Regions from separate parts of the Stutzerimonas sp. CXK-1 genome, predicted to be linked through region 2. Evidence: predicted binding sites of a transcription regulator. Region 2 holds the regulator's gene; each other region holds the start of a gene.

Region 1 (5,555 bases), 200 kb from region 2:
GGGCCAGCGCCAGCGTGCACCCTGTTCGGTCAGCCGGCGCAGCCAGGAGGTGGCGTCATGGCCGTTGGGAACCAGCTCGCGCGGGTATTCGTAGCGCAGCTGGGCGAGGTCGAAGCGGCAGCGCTCGCTGATGCGCAGCGTCTCAGCGAGCAGCTCGGCGGGGTAGAGCTCGGCCAGTTCCTGGCAACGACGCAGATGCCGTTCGCCATTGGCGAACAGATGCGCGCCGGCCTCGGCCACCGGCAGATGGTGACGGATGGCGGTCATGCAGTCCTGCAGGGCGCGCCGACCACGGGCATGCATGTGGACGTCACCACAGGCCACCGGCGGCAGGCCGCAGCGGGCCGCCAGGGCAAGTGCCTGATGCAGGCGTTCGGCGTCGTCCGCACCACGGTGCAAGGCGATGCCGAGCCAGCTGCGGCCCGGGAAGTGCGCCTGCAGCCAGTCGGCATGCGCGAGCTGGTGTTCGCCCAGCCAGAGGGCGAGCAGGCCGTCCAGCGGTTCGCTGAAGTCGCTGCTCAGCAGGCGGTAGCTGCCCTTTTCGCTGCGCCGGCGAGCCCTGGTGATCAGCCGGCACAGCGCCTGGTAGCCGGCCAGGTTCTCGGCCAGCAGGACCAGCTTGGGACCTTGTTCGATACGCACCTCGCTGCCGACGATCAGCGGCACGCCGGCGGCCTTCGAGGCCTGCCAGGCGCGGACGATGCCGGCGAGGGTGCATTCGTCGGTGATGGCCAGCGCGCGGTAGCCCAGGCGCGCGGCACGTTCGAAGAGTTCGTGGGCGCTGCTGGCACCACGCTGGAAGCTGAAGTTGGACAGGCAGTGCAGTTCGGCGTAATCGCTCATGAGAACCAGCCTTGCAGCCACAGCGGGCCGCCGCCAACCGGGCGGAATGCCCAGCCGCGCTGGCCAGCCCGGGTCTGCACGAGGTAGTAGTCGCGGCGTATGTCGCCGCCGTCCCACCAGCCGCTTTCGATGCGCTCGGGGCCGGCGAGCACTTGCACCGTGGCTTCCTGTAGCGCAATCGGCTGCTGCAGCAGCCAGCCGGGGCGTGCTCCACAGGGTGGCAGCGCCGCATGGCCCGGCTGCTGGCTCCAGGCGTGCTCGGGACGGTGGTCGGCGCAGGCACCCAGGCCCTGCACGGCGTCTTCGCCCAGGCGTGCTCGCAGCCGCTCGCGCAACTGCTCCCAGGGCAGCGATTGCTGAGGGCGCTCGTCGAACAGCTGGCGGCGCTCCGGGGCGAAGGCCGGCAGGTCACGGGCAACCAGGCGGACCGCGAGCACCGGTGCCGGCAGTTGCAGCTGTTCGAGCCGGCCACGGGTCAGCTCGAACAGCATGGCCGCTTCGCGCTCGGCACCGAGCAGGCCGACAACGACCTGGCTGTCGGCGTGGTGACGATGCTCCAGATACAGCACGAAGCGCTGCACACCGCTGTCACGGCCGGCCAGGTAGGCGGCGAGGTCGGCGGTCAGGCGGCGCAGCGGGAACAGCATCGCCTGGTGGGACTCGACCTCGAAATTCAGCTCGATGCGCGCCTCGAACAGGTCCGGCGGGCGATAGAACGCCAGGGCCAGCGGGCGGCGCCCGAACAGGGTATCGAGCTGGATCAGCACCTCGGCGGCAAAGCGCTTGGCCAGGCCATCGCGTGGCAATGCCAGCAGCTGCTGCAGGCGGTGCACGCCCATGCGGGCAAAGGCCGTGGCCGCCTCGCGGGGCAGGCCGAGGCGCTCGACCGGCAACTGGCCGAGCGCCTGCTGCAGCGCGATGTCGTCGGTCACTGCCAGACCGTCATGGGCGTTGGCCAGCACGCGTGCCGCTGCCGGGTTGGGCGCGAGCGTGATGCGATGGCGAAAGCCCAGTGCCGTCAGCTGCTCGCGCAGGCGCGCCTCGAAGCGTGGCCAGGGGCCGAACAGGCCGAGGCTCGACTGCACTTCCAGGAGCAGGCAACGCGGATAGTGCAGGCTGACCTGGGCGCTGTAGCCATAGGCCCAGGCCGCGAGGAACTGCTGCCAGTGTTGCACGTGCGCGAGGTCGTAATCGGCCACGGCGAAGTCGCGGGTCAGCGCCTGGGCCGCGGTGAGCGATTGCCCCGGTTTGAGGCCGAGCGCGCGGGCGGCTGGGTTGACTGCCTGCAACACGCGGCGCTGCGGCGGCCCGGCGAGCAGTACCAGCGGCGCCTCGGCATCGGTGCGCTGGCGCAGGATGCCGTCCATCGCCAGTTGCGGTAGCAGAATGCAGGCCCAGAGCATGCAGGCCTCACTGCCAGGCCGCCGCGGCCAGCGGGCGTTCCGGCGCCAGGCCACCGCGACACTTGAGTACGCGCAGCTGCAGCGGCTGCGCCTCGAGGGCCAGGCGCAGTGCGGCAGGCGAAGGGTTGAGCGCCTCTTCCAACGGGCGATAGGCGAATGCCAGCGTCTGGCCGGTTTCGGCCGCCACCTGCAGGCGGCGCAGGGCGCGGTCGTCGGCCTGCTTCGGCCAGCACAGCACCGCGCCGCAGCTGCCCGAGCGCAGGCACTGCTCGGCAGCCCACAGGGCCTCGCGTCCCGTTGCCTGGACGATGGCCAGCCGGGTGAGGTCGACGCCAGCCGCCAGCCAGGCGCGCGGGTAGGGAATGTGCGGTGGGCCGACCAGCACCACGCGTTCGCCGGCGCGGGTCAGCCGCGCCAGGGTCGGCCATAGCAGGCGCAGCTCGCCGATGCCGGGCGCGGCGAGCAGGATTTCGCTGAGTGCCGCCGACGGCCAGCCACGCCCCGGCAGCAGGGCGTCGAGCGCCGCATGGCCGGTAGGGTGCTGGCTCGCCGGAGCGGATATGGCCTGGCCGCGCCAGACGCGGCGCGCATCGAGCAGGCGGTCGAGGGCGACCACGGACGACATGCTGAAGTGACCTGTTGATACTGTATATGGATACAGTATTTGGCCTCAGGCACAGCTCGGTCAAGGTGCAGATGATGAGCTGTACCTGTGTCAGCAGGCGGCGCCGGAAAGGCGCCGAGCCTTGCCCGTGGTCGTCACCGCCGGATGCCAAGGCCGGCGCTGGCCGGCCTGTTCAGCGCTTTTCGATGCGCAGGATCGTCGAGCGCATGCCTGTCGAGCGGAACTCGAAGGCGATACGGTCACCCGGTGCGAGCGAGGCGATCTGCGCGGGCGTCGCCTTGAAGCCCATCGTCATTGCCGGCCAGCCCAGCGCAGGCACCGGGCCGTGGGCAATGACGATCCTGTTCTTTTCGGGCATGAGCTTTTGCACCGTGCCGGTGACGCTGGCCGTCTGCACCGTGGGCTGCTGGTTCACGGCCGGGGTCGTTGCCGTTTCCGCCGCCTGGGCAGTCGGCAGCAGCAGGACAGTGGCCAGGGCGAAATGAGCGAGGTTCATGGGCGTTTCTCCAGGGGGTTGTCGAGGGAGGGGATGGCCTGTCGGCGGCGCATCAGCAGGTACGCCGCCGGCAGGACGAAGAGCGACAGCAGCGGGGCGGTGATCATGCCGCCGACCATGGGCGCGGCGATGCGGCTCATGATCTCGCTGCCCGTACCGCTGGCCAGCAGGATCGGCAGCAGGCCGGCGATGATCACCGCCACGGTCATCGCCTTGGGCCGCACACGCTGCACCGCACCCTCGCGGATGGCGTCGAGCAGCGCCGCCTGGCCGTGGCGGCCGGCAGCGAGACGGTCGTGCCAGGCGTTCTTCAGGTACAGCAGCATGATCACGCCGAACTCGGCCGAGACCCCGGCCAGGGCGATGAAGCCGACCCCGGTGGCCACCGACAGGTGGTAGCCCAGCAGGTGCAGGAACCAGACGCCGCCGGTGAGAGCGAAGGGCAGCGTGGCCATGATCAGCAGCGCCTCGTCGAGGCGGCCGAAGGTCAGGTAGAGCAGCACGAAGATGATCAGCAGGGTGGCCGGCACCACCAGCTTCAGCCGGGCGTTGGCGCGCTCCATGAACTCGAACTGGCCCGAATAGCTGATGCTCATGCCCGGCTCCAGTTGCACGCCGTCGCCGACCGCCTGGCGCAGGTCGCGCACCACGGCGGCGATGTCGCGGCCGCGCACGTCGACATAGACCCAGCCGGAGAGCCGCGCATTCTCGCTCTTGAGCATCGGCGGGCCGTCGCTGACCTCGATGCGCGCCACCGTGCCGAGGGTGATCTGGCTGCCGCCGGGTGTGAGGACCGGCAGTTCGCGCAGGTCGCTCAGCGAGTCGCGCCATTCGCGCCCGTAGCGCAGGTTGATCGGGTAGCGCGCCAGCCCCTCGACGGTCTCGCCGACGTTCTGCCCGCCGATGGCGCCGGCGACGATGGCCTGCACGTCGGCGATGTTCAGCCCGTAGCGCGCGGCGGCGGCGCGGTCGATGTCGACGTCGACGTAGCGCCCGCCGGTGAGCCGCTCGGCCAGTGCCGAGGTCACGCCGGGCACCTCGCGGGCGATCCGCTCCACCGCCTGGGTGGCACGGTCGATCTGCGCCAGCTCGGTGCCGTAGACCTTGACCCCGATGGGGCTCTTGATCCCGGTGGCGAGCATGTCGATGCGGTTGCGGATCGGCGGGATCCACAGGTTGGCCAGCCCGGGCACCTGCACGGTGCGGTCGAGCTCCTCGACCAGCTTTTCCGGCGTCATGCCGGCGCGCCACTCGCTTCTGGGCTTGAACTGGATGGTGGTCTCGAACATCTCCAGCGGCGCCGGGTCGGTGGCGCTCTCGGCGCGCCCGGCCTTGCCGAACACCCGCGCCACTTCCGGCACGCTGCGGATCAGCCGGTCGGTCTGCTGCAGCAGCGCCGAAGCCTTCTGCGCCGAGAGCCCGGGCAGGGCGGTGGGCATGTAGAGCAGGTCACCTTCATCCAGCGGCGGGAGAAACTCGCCACCCAGGCGGCTGGCCGGCCAGAAGCCGGAGGCGAATACCAGCAGCGCCAGCAGCAGCGTCATTTTCGGCCAGCGCAGCACCACATCCAGCGCCGGCCTGTAGAGGCGGATCAGGCCGCGGTTCAGCGGGTTGCGCTGTTCGTCGGGGATGCGTCCGCGGATCCAGTAGCCCATCAGCACCGGCACCAGGGTGACCGACAGCCCGGCTGCCGCGGCCATCGCATAGGTCTTGGTGAACGCCAGCGGGCCGAACAGCCGGCCTTCCTGTGCCTCGAGGGTGAACACCGGGATGAACGACAGGGTGATGATCAGCAGGCTGAAGAACAGCGCCGGGCCGACCTCGGCGGCCGCCTCGGTCATCACCTGCCAGTGCGCCTGGCCCTTGAGCGTGGCGCCCGGGTGCCGGCGATGCCAGGCTTCGACGTGCTTGTGCGCGTTCTCGATCATGACGATGGCAGCGTCGACCATCGCACCGATGGCGATGGCGATGCCGCCCAGGGACATGATGTTGGCGTTGATGCCCTGGCGCTGCATGACGATGAAGGCGATGAGGATGCCCACCGGCAGCGAGACGATCGCCACCAGCGACGAGCGCAGGTGCCAGAGGAACAGCGCACAGACCAGCGCGACGACGATGAACTCCTCGATCAGCTTGTGGCTGAGGTTTTCCACTGCGCGGTCGATCAGCTGGCTGCGGTCGTAGGTGG
Region 2 (5,555 bases):
GAGCTGGTGCTGCGCTTCCGCGAGACCATGACTGAGTGGTGACGTCCGGCTTGAATTGATTCGCGTCGTTTCTGTCGTGTCGTTCGTGCCTCACGGGTGGCCGGCGGCAAGGCATCAGGCCAGGGCTCGCTATGCCGGCGCGGCAGGTGGCGAGCTGAGATGCCTATGGCCGCGTTCATCGGCCTCATGGCTGAGCGCGGGGTACAAGCCTTTTCTCATGGCACTCCACTGGTACAATGCGCGCCTTTCAACGAGAGCCAACCGAATGCCTACGTCTTTTCTAGAGATTGTCGAGATGCCCGATGGGCGCATCGTGCTCCGCCGCGCCGAAGACGAGGAGGTGCTGGTCACGCTGGATTTCTCCGAGGAGGCCAGGCTGTTCCTGCAGGGACAGCACGTCGAGGTGGCTAAGGCGATGTTCAACGTCGGCGTGCAGATGGCGGGGAAAATGGCCGAAGGCGATTTCGAATACGAGGATGAGTCGCCGCGCGTCTTGCATTGATACGAAGCGGCTTGCCGGCACGATCCCTGTGCCGCCGAGAGGGAAGGGCCTAGCAGCCCAGGCGGATATTCAGCCCTTTGGCCTGGCCCAGGCTGGCCGCCGCACGAAGCTTGTTACGCTCAGCGTTGCTGAGCTTTTCCTGCCAGGTGATCACGGTGTGACTGCAGCCCGAGCCGAGTGCCTTGCAGGCCAGTTCGAGCGCGCTTTGGTCATTACGAGGGTGCAGAACGATCACACGTTGGCGGTTCAGGCCGCTGTCACGCAGCCAGTTGCCGCTCAGTGAGCCGGGGGGCGCAATCAGCGTCAGCCAGCGTTTGTCGTCCGCCTCGCTGAGATCCCTCAGGATAGGCGTCAACAACAGGTGGCAGTGTTCGCTGTTGCCGCTCAGGCTAAGCTCGCTAAGGTACTCGGGGCGAGGCTCGACAGAGGCAGGGGCTGCACAGAATGGCATGGCGCGCTGGGCCATCATGCCTTCGAACAGTGACAGCTGTGGTCGCATGGTTTCGGAACGGTACTGCATGATCCTTCTCCTGTTTAGCGGCGAATGACACCGACGCTCAACCCTTCGATGACCAGCTCCTGCTCTTCGAGGTCTACCTCGATCGGCGCGAAGTCCTCGTTTTCGGCCAGAAGCCACACCTTGTTGCCCTCACGCTTGAAGCGCTTGACTGTGACTTCATCGCCGACTCGAGCGACTATCACTTGCCCGTTGCGTGCTTCGCGCGTGGTATGGACGGCAAGCAGATCGCCATCGAAGATGCCGATGTCCTTCATGCTCATGCCGCGCACCCGTAGCAGATAATCGGCTTTCGGATGGAAAAAGGCGGGGTTGATCTGGCAGGATTCTTCGACATGCTGTTGCGCCAGGATGGGCGCACCGGCCGCGACCCGGCCAATGATAGGTAGCCCGCTCTCGTGCGTGGCTGGCTCGAAATCGGGGATGCGGATGCCGCGTGAGGCGCCCGGTGTCATTTCGATGGCGCCTTTGCGCGCCAGGGCCTTGAGATGCTCTTCGGCTGCGTTGGGGGATTTGAAGCCGAGCTCCTGCGCGATCTCCGCTCGTGTTGGCGGGTAACCGTTGTCTTCGAGGCAGCGTTTGATGAAGTCGAGGATCTGAGACTGGCGGGGCGTGAGCTTGATCATGGCGGTCTCTGTTCTTTTATACAGTGCCTGGGATTATATACAGTGCATGCGGGTTGGCAATCGCCTCGCGTCGCGCCTTTTCCTCTTAAAAGGCCGGTTGCGACAAAGCGGCACAACCGCCGAAGCGGATGCAGGTTGACTTGGTAGACACTGAAACGTAAGTTTCAAACACTTGTTTGTCTTCTGGAGGGGGCATGGCGCAGTCGGAAACAGTTGAGCGCATTCTCGATGCTGCGGAACAGCTGTTCGCGGAAAAGGGCTTCGCCGAGACTTCGCTTCGTCTGATCACCAGCAAGGCCGGGGTGAACCTGGCGGCGGTGAACTATCACTTTGGCTCGAAGAAGGCGCTGATTCAGGCCGTGTTCTCACGGTTTCTCGGTCCGTTCTGCGCGAGCCTCGAACGCGAACTCGACCGCCGAGAGGCGCTTGCCGGAAAGCCGGACACCCTTGAGGAGCTACTCGGTATCCTGGTCGAGCAGGCGCTGGCTGTGAAGCCGCGCAGCGGTGACGACCTGTCCATCTTCATGCGCTTGCTCGGTCTGTCGTTCAGCCAGAGCCAGGGACACCTGCGGCATTATCTCGAAGACATGTACGGCAAGGTGTTTCGCCGCTACATGCTGCGGGTACACGAGGCGGCTCCGTCGCTGCCGCCGATCGAGCTGTTCTGGCGAGTGCATTTCATGCTGGGTGCAGCAGCCTTCAGCATGTCCGGCATCAAGGCGCTCAGGGCCATCGCCGAGAACGATTTTGGCGCGCGTACATCGATCGAGCAGGTCATGCGGATGATGGTGCCGTTCCTGGCTGCCGGTATGCGCGCCGACAGTGCCATCGCCGATACGCCACTGGCCGAGGCTCAGCCGTTGGCCCGGCGCAATGCGGTGGCGGTTCCTGCCAAGGCTTGAGGTTCAAGCCTGTGGCTGCTTGGGCTAAGCTAGCGGCCCATGGCTGACCTCGATTTGCTCCTCGTTTCCCTCGCTGACCAGTGCCTGTACGGGTTCACCCGCGACAGGCTCTGTTTTCGTGCCTCTGTTTCCACTGCCGTGAACGGGCCGGGCGAACACAATGGCTCGGGCTGTACGCCGCGCGGCTTGCACCAGGTGCGTGCGAAGGTCGGTGCGGGTCTGCCGGCCGGGGCAGTATTGCGCGGCCGACGCTGGACCGGAGAGGTCTGGACGCCGCAGTTGCACGCGCAGTTTCCGGCGCGCGACTGGATCCTCAGTCGGATTCTCTGGCTGAGCGGCTGCGAACAGGGCGTCAACCGACTCGGAAGCGTCGATACGTTCCGACGCTACATCTATATACACGGCACACCCGACACCGAGCCAATGGGTGTGCCGCTATCCCACGGCTGTGTGCGCATGCGCAACGAAGAGCTGATAGCGCTGTTCGCACGGGTGCCGTTGCACTGCGCCGTTCGCATCGACGAAGCCTCTTATCCTCAGTGGGCTCACGCCAAACTCGATTAAGGATTCTTTGCCTCATGCAAGGTTCATTGATGCTGGATATCGGCGGCACCTGGCTGACTGCCGAGGATCGCCAGTTGCTGCGCCAGCCGCAGGTCGGCGGCTTGATCCTGTTCGCGCGCAACATCGACCATCCTCGCCAGGTGCTGGATCTCTGCCGGGCCGTGCGCGCCGAGCGCCCGGACTTGCTGATTGCCGTCGATCAGGAAGGCGGTCGTGTCCAGCGCTTGCGGCAGGGCTTCGTCAGATTGCCGGCAATGCGCGAGTTCGCCCACCACCCGGATGCCGTCGAGCTTGCCCGGGCCTGCGGCTGGTTGATGGCCACGGAGGTACTCGCGGCCGGCCTCGATTTCAGCTTTGCTCCGGTGCTCGATCTCGACCATCAGCGCAGTGCGGTAATCGGTGCGCGGGCGTTCGAGGCGGCACCCGAGCGTGCGGCCGAACTGGCCGGCGCCTTTATCGGCGGGATGCATGCGGCGGGCATGCCGGCGACCGGAAAGCACTTCCCCGGCCACGGCTGGGCCGAAGCCGATTCGCACGTGGCGATACCGCGTGACGAGCGTAGCCTCGAGGAGATTCGTCAGTGCGATCTGCTGCCGTTCCGGCGGCTGGCGTCTACGCTGGACGCAGTGATGCCCGCGCACGTGATCTATCCACAGGTAGATTCTCAGCCGGCGGGCTTCTCCCAGCGCTGGCTGCAAGAGGTGTTACGCGGCGAGCTGGGTTTCTCCGGCGTGATCTTCAGCGACGATCTTTCCATGGCCGGCGCCCATGTAGCGGGCGATGCTGCGGCGCGCATCGAGGCCGCGCTGAGCGCCGGCTGTGACATGGGGCTGGTGTGCAACGACCGGGCAGCCGCCGAGCTGGCCGTTTCGGCATTGCAGCGGCTGGCTGTAAAGCCCTCGCCGAGGCTGGCCCGGATGCGCGCCCGTTCCGTGATTGCGCAGGACTACAAGCAGAGCCCGCGTTGGCTTTCCGCGCTCGGTGCGTTGCGCGGCGCAGGTCTGGTATGACCCCCTCAGAGAACCAAGCATGACTGTACACGCCATCATCGGCGGAACCGGGCTGACCCAGCTGGATGGCCTGGTGCTGCGCGATGCCAAACGCATTGAAACCCCGTATGGCCTGCCGTCGGCAGACATCCTCCATGGCCGTTACGCCGGCGGTGAAGTGCTGTTCCTGGCGCGCCATGGCCACCCCCATCGCATCCCGCCGCACGAGGTCAACTATCGAGCAAATCTCTGGGCGCTTAAGGAGGCGGGGGCTGAGAGCGTCGTGGCGGTCAACGCGGTGGGCGGCATCCACGCTGCGATGGGCGCGGGGCACTTCTGCGTACCGCACCAGATCATCGATTACACCTATGGTCGAGCGCATACGTTTTTCGAAGGTGAGCTCGAACAGGTGACGCATGTCGACTTCAGCTATCCCTACGACGAGTCGTTGCGTCAGCGCCTGGTCACCGCCCTCGCCGCCGAGGGCTTTGCCTTCAGCAGCCATGGCGTATACGGCTGTACCCAGGGCCCGCGCCTGGAGACGGTGGCGGAGATCGCGCGGATGGAGCGTGACGGCTGCGACATCGTCGGCATGACCGGTATGCCGGAGGCCGTGTTGGCGCGCGAGCTGGAGCTTCCCTACGCCTGCCTGGCACTGGTGGTCAATCCGGCAGCAGGAAAGTCCGGCGGGATCATCACCATGGCGCAGATCGAGGCCGCGCTGGCCGAGGGTATCGGCAAGGCACGTGCGGTGCTGGCTCGCATTCTGGGCTGAAGCACCTGGCTGCAACAGGGCTGTCATGCCGGCGCGTGACACTGGCAATTTGCAACTTGCCCCCATTGCGGCTGCCGGACCGCTTGCTACACTGAGCCGTCCTTTGGAGTACTTGGAATGTTCGATCAGCGGCGCACAATAACAATACTCAGAACGGTGCTATTGCTGAGTCTGCTCGGTTCGCTAACTGCCTGTTCAACCTGGTTCAGTAACAATTTCGTCGATCCCAAGGTTCAGTTGACGAAGGTCGAGGTGGTCAAGGCCCGCTTGCTGGAGCAGCAGTTCATGCTGCGTTTTCGCATCGATAACCCCAACGATCACAGCCTGCCGGTCCGCGGCCTGCGCTACAAGGTACATCTCAACGAGGTGGAGCTGGCCGACGGCGAATCGAGTGGCTGGCTGACGGTGCCCGCGCACGGGTTCGAGTACTACGAAGTCACCGTGCACACCAACTTGTGGAAGCACATGAAGTACATCGTGCGGCTGCTGGAAAAGCCTGATCGGGCCATCCGCTACAGTCTCGATGGTGAGCTCAAGACCGGCCTGATGCTTGGACGTGCTGTGCAGATCTCCACCAAAGGAGAGATAATCCCCGGCAACTTTATCCCGGAGTGACGCAGCAACATGACTCAAGAACCTCACGTACACGGCCCCGACTGCAATCACGACCACGAGCATCA
Region 3 (5,555 bases), 1.6 Mb from region 2:
TCCAGCGGCTCCGGGATCGGAACCGGAACGGGTTCGGCCGCATCGACCTCGCGCTGGATTTCCTCGAGCAGCGAGCCCGGCGTCGGCCGCTCGGCCGGCTGCTGGGCCGGCTTTTCGCTGACGCTGGACGGCGTCGGCGAGGTGCCGAGAATCTCTTCGTCGCGGCTGACACCGGGCATGAAGTCGCCGGCCAGGCCTACCAGTTGATCGTTGCCGTCGAACACCAGGCTGACCCGCTCCTGCTGACGCTGGCTACCGCCAGGCTGGATACTGTAGAGGTAATCCCAGCGATTGGCGTGGAAGGTGTCGGTGATCAGGGGGTTGCCCATGATAAACCGCACTTGCTTACGGGTCATTCCGGGGCGCAGCTGATCTATCATGTCCTGCGTGACGACATTGCCCTGTTGAATGTCGACCTTATATACCCCAGGAAACGAACAACCGGCGAGTGCGAACAGGCCCACGAGCGTGAGGCTGGTCAGCATGAGCTTGGTGTTTTGCATCGGTGGGTGACTTCCACTATCTTGGCTGGGCAAAGAACCCGGATCATACCCGTATTGAAGGAGGCTGCGAAACAGCAGCAGCGAGAAAGCCAACCATGGTTGAGAACAACGAACTTCGTAAAGCTGGTCTGAAAGTAACCCTTCCCCGGGTGAAGATTCTGCAAATGCTCGACAGCACGGGCCAGCGCCACATGAGCGCCGAGGACGTCTACAAGGCGCTGATGGAGGCCGGTGAAGACGTCGGTCTGGCGACTGTCTACCGCGTTCTGACTCAATTTGAGGCGGCTGGCCTGGTGGTTCGCCACAACTTCGATGGGGGGCATGCCGTATTCGAGCTGGCCGACGGTGGCCATCACGACCATATGGTCTGCGTTGATAGCGGTGATGTCATCGAGTTCTTCGATTCGGAGATCGAAAAGCTGCAGAAGGAGATCGTCGCTCGCCACGGCTACGAGCTGGTCGATCACAATCTGGTGCTCTACGTGCGCAAGAAGGGCTGATCAGCGCGGTCGATACTGAAACCCCGCCCATAGTGGCGGGGTTTTTCATTTATGGCGGCTGCAGCTGCTCTCGCGGCGAAGCGTTATGCCTGCGCGGTAGAGACCATCTGCCGGGCATGGGCCAGCGACTGTTCGGTCAGGTCGACCCCACCGAGCATTCTGGCGATTTCTTCGACCCTGGCGTCGCCATTCAGCTCGGCAACTGCGGTGCGGGTTTCGTCGACGCCGCGCGCCTTGTGCACGAACAGGTGGTTGTGGCCCTGGGCGGCTACCTGCGGCAGGTGGGTAACTGTGAGTACCTGGCCGCGCTCGCCGAGACGACGCAACAGTTGGCCGACAATCTCGGCCGTAGGGCCGCCGATGCCGACATCGACTTCGTCGAATACCAGCGTCGGCGTGCGCGAGGTCTGTGCGGTGATGACCTGAATCGCCAGGCTGATGCGCGAGAGTTCACCGCCCGAAGCGACCTTGGCCAGGGCACGCGGCGGCTGACCGGGGTTGGCACTGACCAGGAACTCCACCAGTTCCAGGCCGTGTGGCGGGTTCTCGCCCGGCGCGACCGGCTTGAGCACCACGCTGAAGCGCCCGCCCGGCATTCCCAGGCGCTGGATCTCGTCTTCCACCGCTTCGCCCAGGCAGGTAGCCGCCGCCTGACGAACGCGGCTCAGCTCTTCGGCCTTCTCGAGGTAATGCCGTGCGTAGGCTTCGAGCTCCTCGCCCAGACGTTCGACGGCCTCGTCATCGGCGTTCAGGCTTTCCAGCTCGCTCAGCAGGCGTTGCTGCAGCTCGGGCAGTTCGGCCGGCTGTACACGATGCTTGCGTGCCAGGCCGTAGATGGCATCCAGTCGTTCTTCCAGCGCTTGTTGGCGCTGGGGGTCCGCGTCGAAATGGTCGATGAAACGGTTGAGCTCGCCAACTGCTTCCTCGACCTGGATCTGCGCACTGGCGAGCAGGTTGACGGCTTCGCCCAGCGCGCCGGATTGACCCTGGAAAGCCGTCAGGCGTTGCAGGCTTGACGTGAGCGCCGATAGCACATTCCCGGCATCGTTCTCGCTACAGAGTTCCATGACCTGCTGGCAGGCGCCGAGCAGTTGCCCGGCATTGGCGAGGTTCTTGTGCTCCTGCTCCAGTTGCTCCAGTTCATGTTCGCCCAACGCCAGATTCTCCAGCTCTTCGAGCTGATAGCTGAGCAACTGATGGCGTGCACGTTGCTCGTCGCTCGCGTTGCTCAGGCGGTCGAGCGTCTGGCGTGTTTGCTTCCAGCGCTGCGCAGCGAGATGGACCTGCCGGGCCAGCTCCTGAGCGCCGGCGTACTCGTCCAGCAAGCGGCGATGCGTGTCTGGCTTGAGCAGCGATTGATGCTCGTGCTGGCTGTGAATATCGATCAAAAGCTCGCCGAGCGCCTTGAGATCGCCTTGCGGGCAGGGCGACCCGTTGATGTAGCCGCGCGAACGACCTTCGGCCGTAATCACGCGGCGCAGGATGCACGGTCCGTCGTTGTCGAGGTCGCGCGCGGCCAGCCAGGCCTGGGCATCAGGGATATCGGCCAGATCGAAGCTGGCAAGGATATCTGCCTTGTCCGCACCCTGGCGGACCACGCTGCTGTCGGCGCGATCACCAAGTGCGAGGCCCAGCGCATCGAGCATGATCGACTTGCCTGCGCCCGTTTCGCCGCTGATCACCGTCATCCCTCGCTGCAGTTCGAGATCGAGGTGTTCGACGATGGCGTAGTTGTGGACCGACAGATGGACCAGCATGGCGGCGCTCCAATTGATGTGGCTGGCTATTTATACAGTGCTTTTTCGGCGCCCTTCAAGCACCGTCGAACGCTGCATCGAGTCGGCTGCGGCGGATGTGTCGCCTTTTTGCGCATATCTGCTCCCGGTGCCTTGAAGCGCTCTTCGCTGCCCCCATATAGCGGCACATGCGCGGGGGATGCCCCGCATTGAGACAGATATGGAGGAGCGCATGGCCGACGAGCAGAACCTGGATAACCAGCCCCCGGAAAATCCCGAAGCCGAAAACAGCGTGGCCGAGGATCTTGCCGCGCGCGTGCAGTCGCTCGAAGAGCAGCTCGCCGCGGCGCAGGATCAGTCGCTGCGCGTGGCTGCCGAGTTGCAGAACATCCGCCGACGTGCCGAGCAGGACGTGGAAAAGGCGCACAAGTTCGCCCTGGAGAAGTTCGCTGGCGACCTGTTGCCGGTAGCCGACAGCCTGGAGCGTGGCCTGGAGCTGACACGGCCGGACGACGAGACCAGCAAGGCGGTGCGCGAAGGGCTCGAGCTGACCCATAAGCTGCTGCTCGACACGCTCGCACGGCACCAGCTCGTGGCAGTCGACCCGGTGGGTGAACCCTTCAATCCCGAGCACCACCAGGCGATGGCAATGGAGGAGAGCATGCATGCCGAGCCAGGCAGCGTGATCAAGGTGTTCCAGAAGGGCTACCTGCTCAATGGGCGGCTGTTGCGGCCGGCCATGGTTGTTGTCAGCAAGGCTCCGGCAGACGCGCCGCCTTCGATCGACGAGAAGGCTTGAAATAGCGGGCGCAGGCCCCATCTGCTAGGCAAGCGAAATTAAAGCTTTATCCGGCGCCAGGCTGAAGGCGCGGACCAACCAAGATTCGGAGAGAGATATGGGCAAAATCATCGGTATCGACCTGGGGACCACCAACTCCTGCGTCTCCATCATGGAAAACGGCAACGTCAAGGTCATCGAGAACGCCGAGGGCGCGCGCACCACGCCTTCGATCATCGCCTACACCAATGATGGCGAAACCCTGGTCGGCCAGTCGGCCAAGCGCCAGGCGGTGACCAATCCGCAGAACACCCTTTATGCAGTCAAGCGTCTGATCGGTCGTCGCTTCGAAGAGGACGTCGTGCAGAAGGACATCAAGATGGTGCCCTACAGCATCGTCAAGGCCGACAACGGCGATGCCTGGGTGGAGGTGAAGGGCCAGAAGATGGCGCCGCCACAGATCAGCGCCGAAGTCCTGAAGAAGATGAAGAAGACCGCCGAGGACTATCTGGGTGAAGCCGTGACCGAGGCGGTGATCACCGTGCCGGCCTACTTCAACGACAGCCAGCGCCAGGCCACCAAGGACGCCGGTCGCATCGCCGGCCTGGACGTCAAGCGGATCATCAACGAGCCGACCGCTGCGGCGCTGGCCTACGGCATGGACAAGGCCAAGGGCGACCATACCGTGATCGTCTATGACCTGGGCGGCGGTACCTTCGACGTGTCGGTGATCGAGATCGCCGAGGTCGACGGTGAGCATCAGTTCGAGGTGCTGGCCACCAATGGCGATACCTTCCTCGGTGGTGAAGACTTCGACATTCGCCTGATCGACTATCTCGTCGACGAGTTCAAGAAGGAAAGCGGCATCAACCTCAAGGGTGATCCGCTGGCCATGCAGCGCTTGAAGGAAGCGGCCGAGAAGGCCAAGATCGAGCTGTCCTCCAGCCAGCAGACCGACGTCAACCTGCCGTACATCACGGCCGATGCGTCCGGTCCGAAGCACCTGAACGTGAAGATCTCCCGTGCCAAGCTGGAGTCGCTGGTCGAGGATCTGGTCGAGCGGACCATCGAGCCGTGCCGCATCGCACTGAAGGATGCCGGCATCGACGTCTCCAAGATCGACGACGTGATCCTGGTCGGTGGCCAGACCCGCATGCCGCTGGTGCAGAAGCAGGTCGCCGAGTTCTTCGGCAAGGAGCCGCGCAAGGACGTCAACCCGGACGAAGCCGTTGCCATGGGTGCTGCCATTCAGGGCGCGGTGCTGGCTGGCGACGTCAAGGACGTGCTGCTGCTGGACGTGTCGCCGCTGACGCTGGGCATCGAGACCCTCGGCGGTGTGATGACTCCGCTGATCGAGAAGAACACCACCATCCCGACCAAGAAGTCGCAGGTGTTCTCCACCGCCGACGACAACCAGAGTGCCGTGACCATCCACGTGCTGCAGGGTGAGCGCAAGCAGGCGGCGCAGAACAAGTCGCTGGGTCGCTTCGATCTGGCTGACATCCCGCCGGCGCCGCGCGGCATGCCGCAGATCGAGGTCACCTTCGACATCGATGCCAACGGCATTCTGCATGTGTCCGCCAAGGACAAGGCGACCGGCAAGCAACAGTCGATCGTGATCAAGGCCAACTCCGGTCTGTCCGAGGAGGAGATCGAGCAGATGGTGCGCGACGCTGAGGCCAACGCCGAGGAGGATCGCAAGTTCGAGGAGCTGGTGACGGCGCGCAACCAGGGTGATCAGCTGGTGCATGCCACGCGCAAGATGTTGACCGAGGCTGGCGACAAGGCCAGTGCGGATGACAAGGCCAGCATCGAGAAGGCGCTGGGCGAGCTGGAAGCAGCGGTCAAGGGCGATGACAAGGCGGAAATCGAAGCGAAGATCGCTGCCGTGTCCCAGGCGTCCACTCCGCTGGCCCAGAAGATGTATGCCGAGCAGCCGCAGGGCGGCGAGGGGCAGGCCGAGGCAGGCAAGTCGCAGGCGGGCGATGACGTCGTGGATGCCGAGTTCGAAGAGGTCAAGGACAACAAGTAAGCTTCC

The links. The regulator LexA, encoded in region 2, represses DNA repair genes until DNA is damaged. The targets are predictions, from matches to a motif close to CTGTNTNNNNANACAG.
Region 1: imuA (translesion DNA synthesis-associated protein ImuA) is a predicted target of LexA. The motif match lies at 2,892-2,907, and genes of this name have one in related genera.
Region 3: recN (DNA repair protein RecN) is a predicted target of LexA. The motif match lies at 2,783-2,798, and genes of this name have one in related genera.

Annotation. Positions count from the first base shown of each region.
Region 1 is NZ_CM173217.1:2,286,449-2,292,003, reverse strand. Features, by position in the region: gene AC0KXH_RS10685 (error-prone DNA polymerase) at 1-864, opposite strand, end outside; gene AC0KXH_RS10680 (Y-family DNA polymerase) at 840-2,246, opposite strand; gene imuA (translesion DNA synthesis-associated protein ImuA) at 2,254-2,871, opposite strand; gene AC0KXH_RS10670 (copper-binding protein) at 3,044-3,367, opposite strand; gene AC0KXH_RS10665 (efflux RND transporter permease subunit) at 3,364-5,555, opposite strand, start outside.
Region 2 is NZ_CM173217.1:2,490,788-2,496,342, reverse strand. Features, by position in the region: gene AC0KXH_RS11630 (DUF6586 family protein) at 1-42, shown strand, start outside; gene AC0KXH_RS11625 (hypothetical protein) at 266-502, shown strand; gene sulA (SOS-induced cell division inhibitor SulA) at 552-1,022, opposite strand; gene lexA (transcriptional repressor LexA) at 1,037-1,645, opposite strand; gene AC0KXH_RS11610 (TetR/AcrR family transcriptional regulator) at 1,840-2,547, shown strand; gene AC0KXH_RS11605 (L,D-transpeptidase family protein) at 2,587-3,111, shown strand; gene nagZ (beta-N-acetylhexosaminidase) at 3,126-4,121, shown strand; gene AC0KXH_RS11595 (S-methyl-5'-thioinosine phosphorylase) at 4,141-4,875, shown strand; gene AC0KXH_RS11590 (LEA/WHy family protein) at 4,993-5,490, shown strand; gene AC0KXH_RS11585 (SEC-C metal-binding domain-containing protein) at 5,500-5,555, shown strand, end outside.
Region 3 is NZ_CM173217.1:900,393-905,947, forward strand. Features, by position in the region: gene AC0KXH_RS04285 (outer membrane protein assembly factor BamE) at 1-503, opposite strand, end outside; gene fur (ferric iron uptake transcriptional regulator) at 599-1,003, shown strand; gene recN (DNA repair protein RecN) at 1,087-2,760, opposite strand; gene grpE (nucleotide exchange factor GrpE) at 2,960-3,538, shown strand; gene dnaK (molecular chaperone DnaK) at 3,636-5,549, shown strand.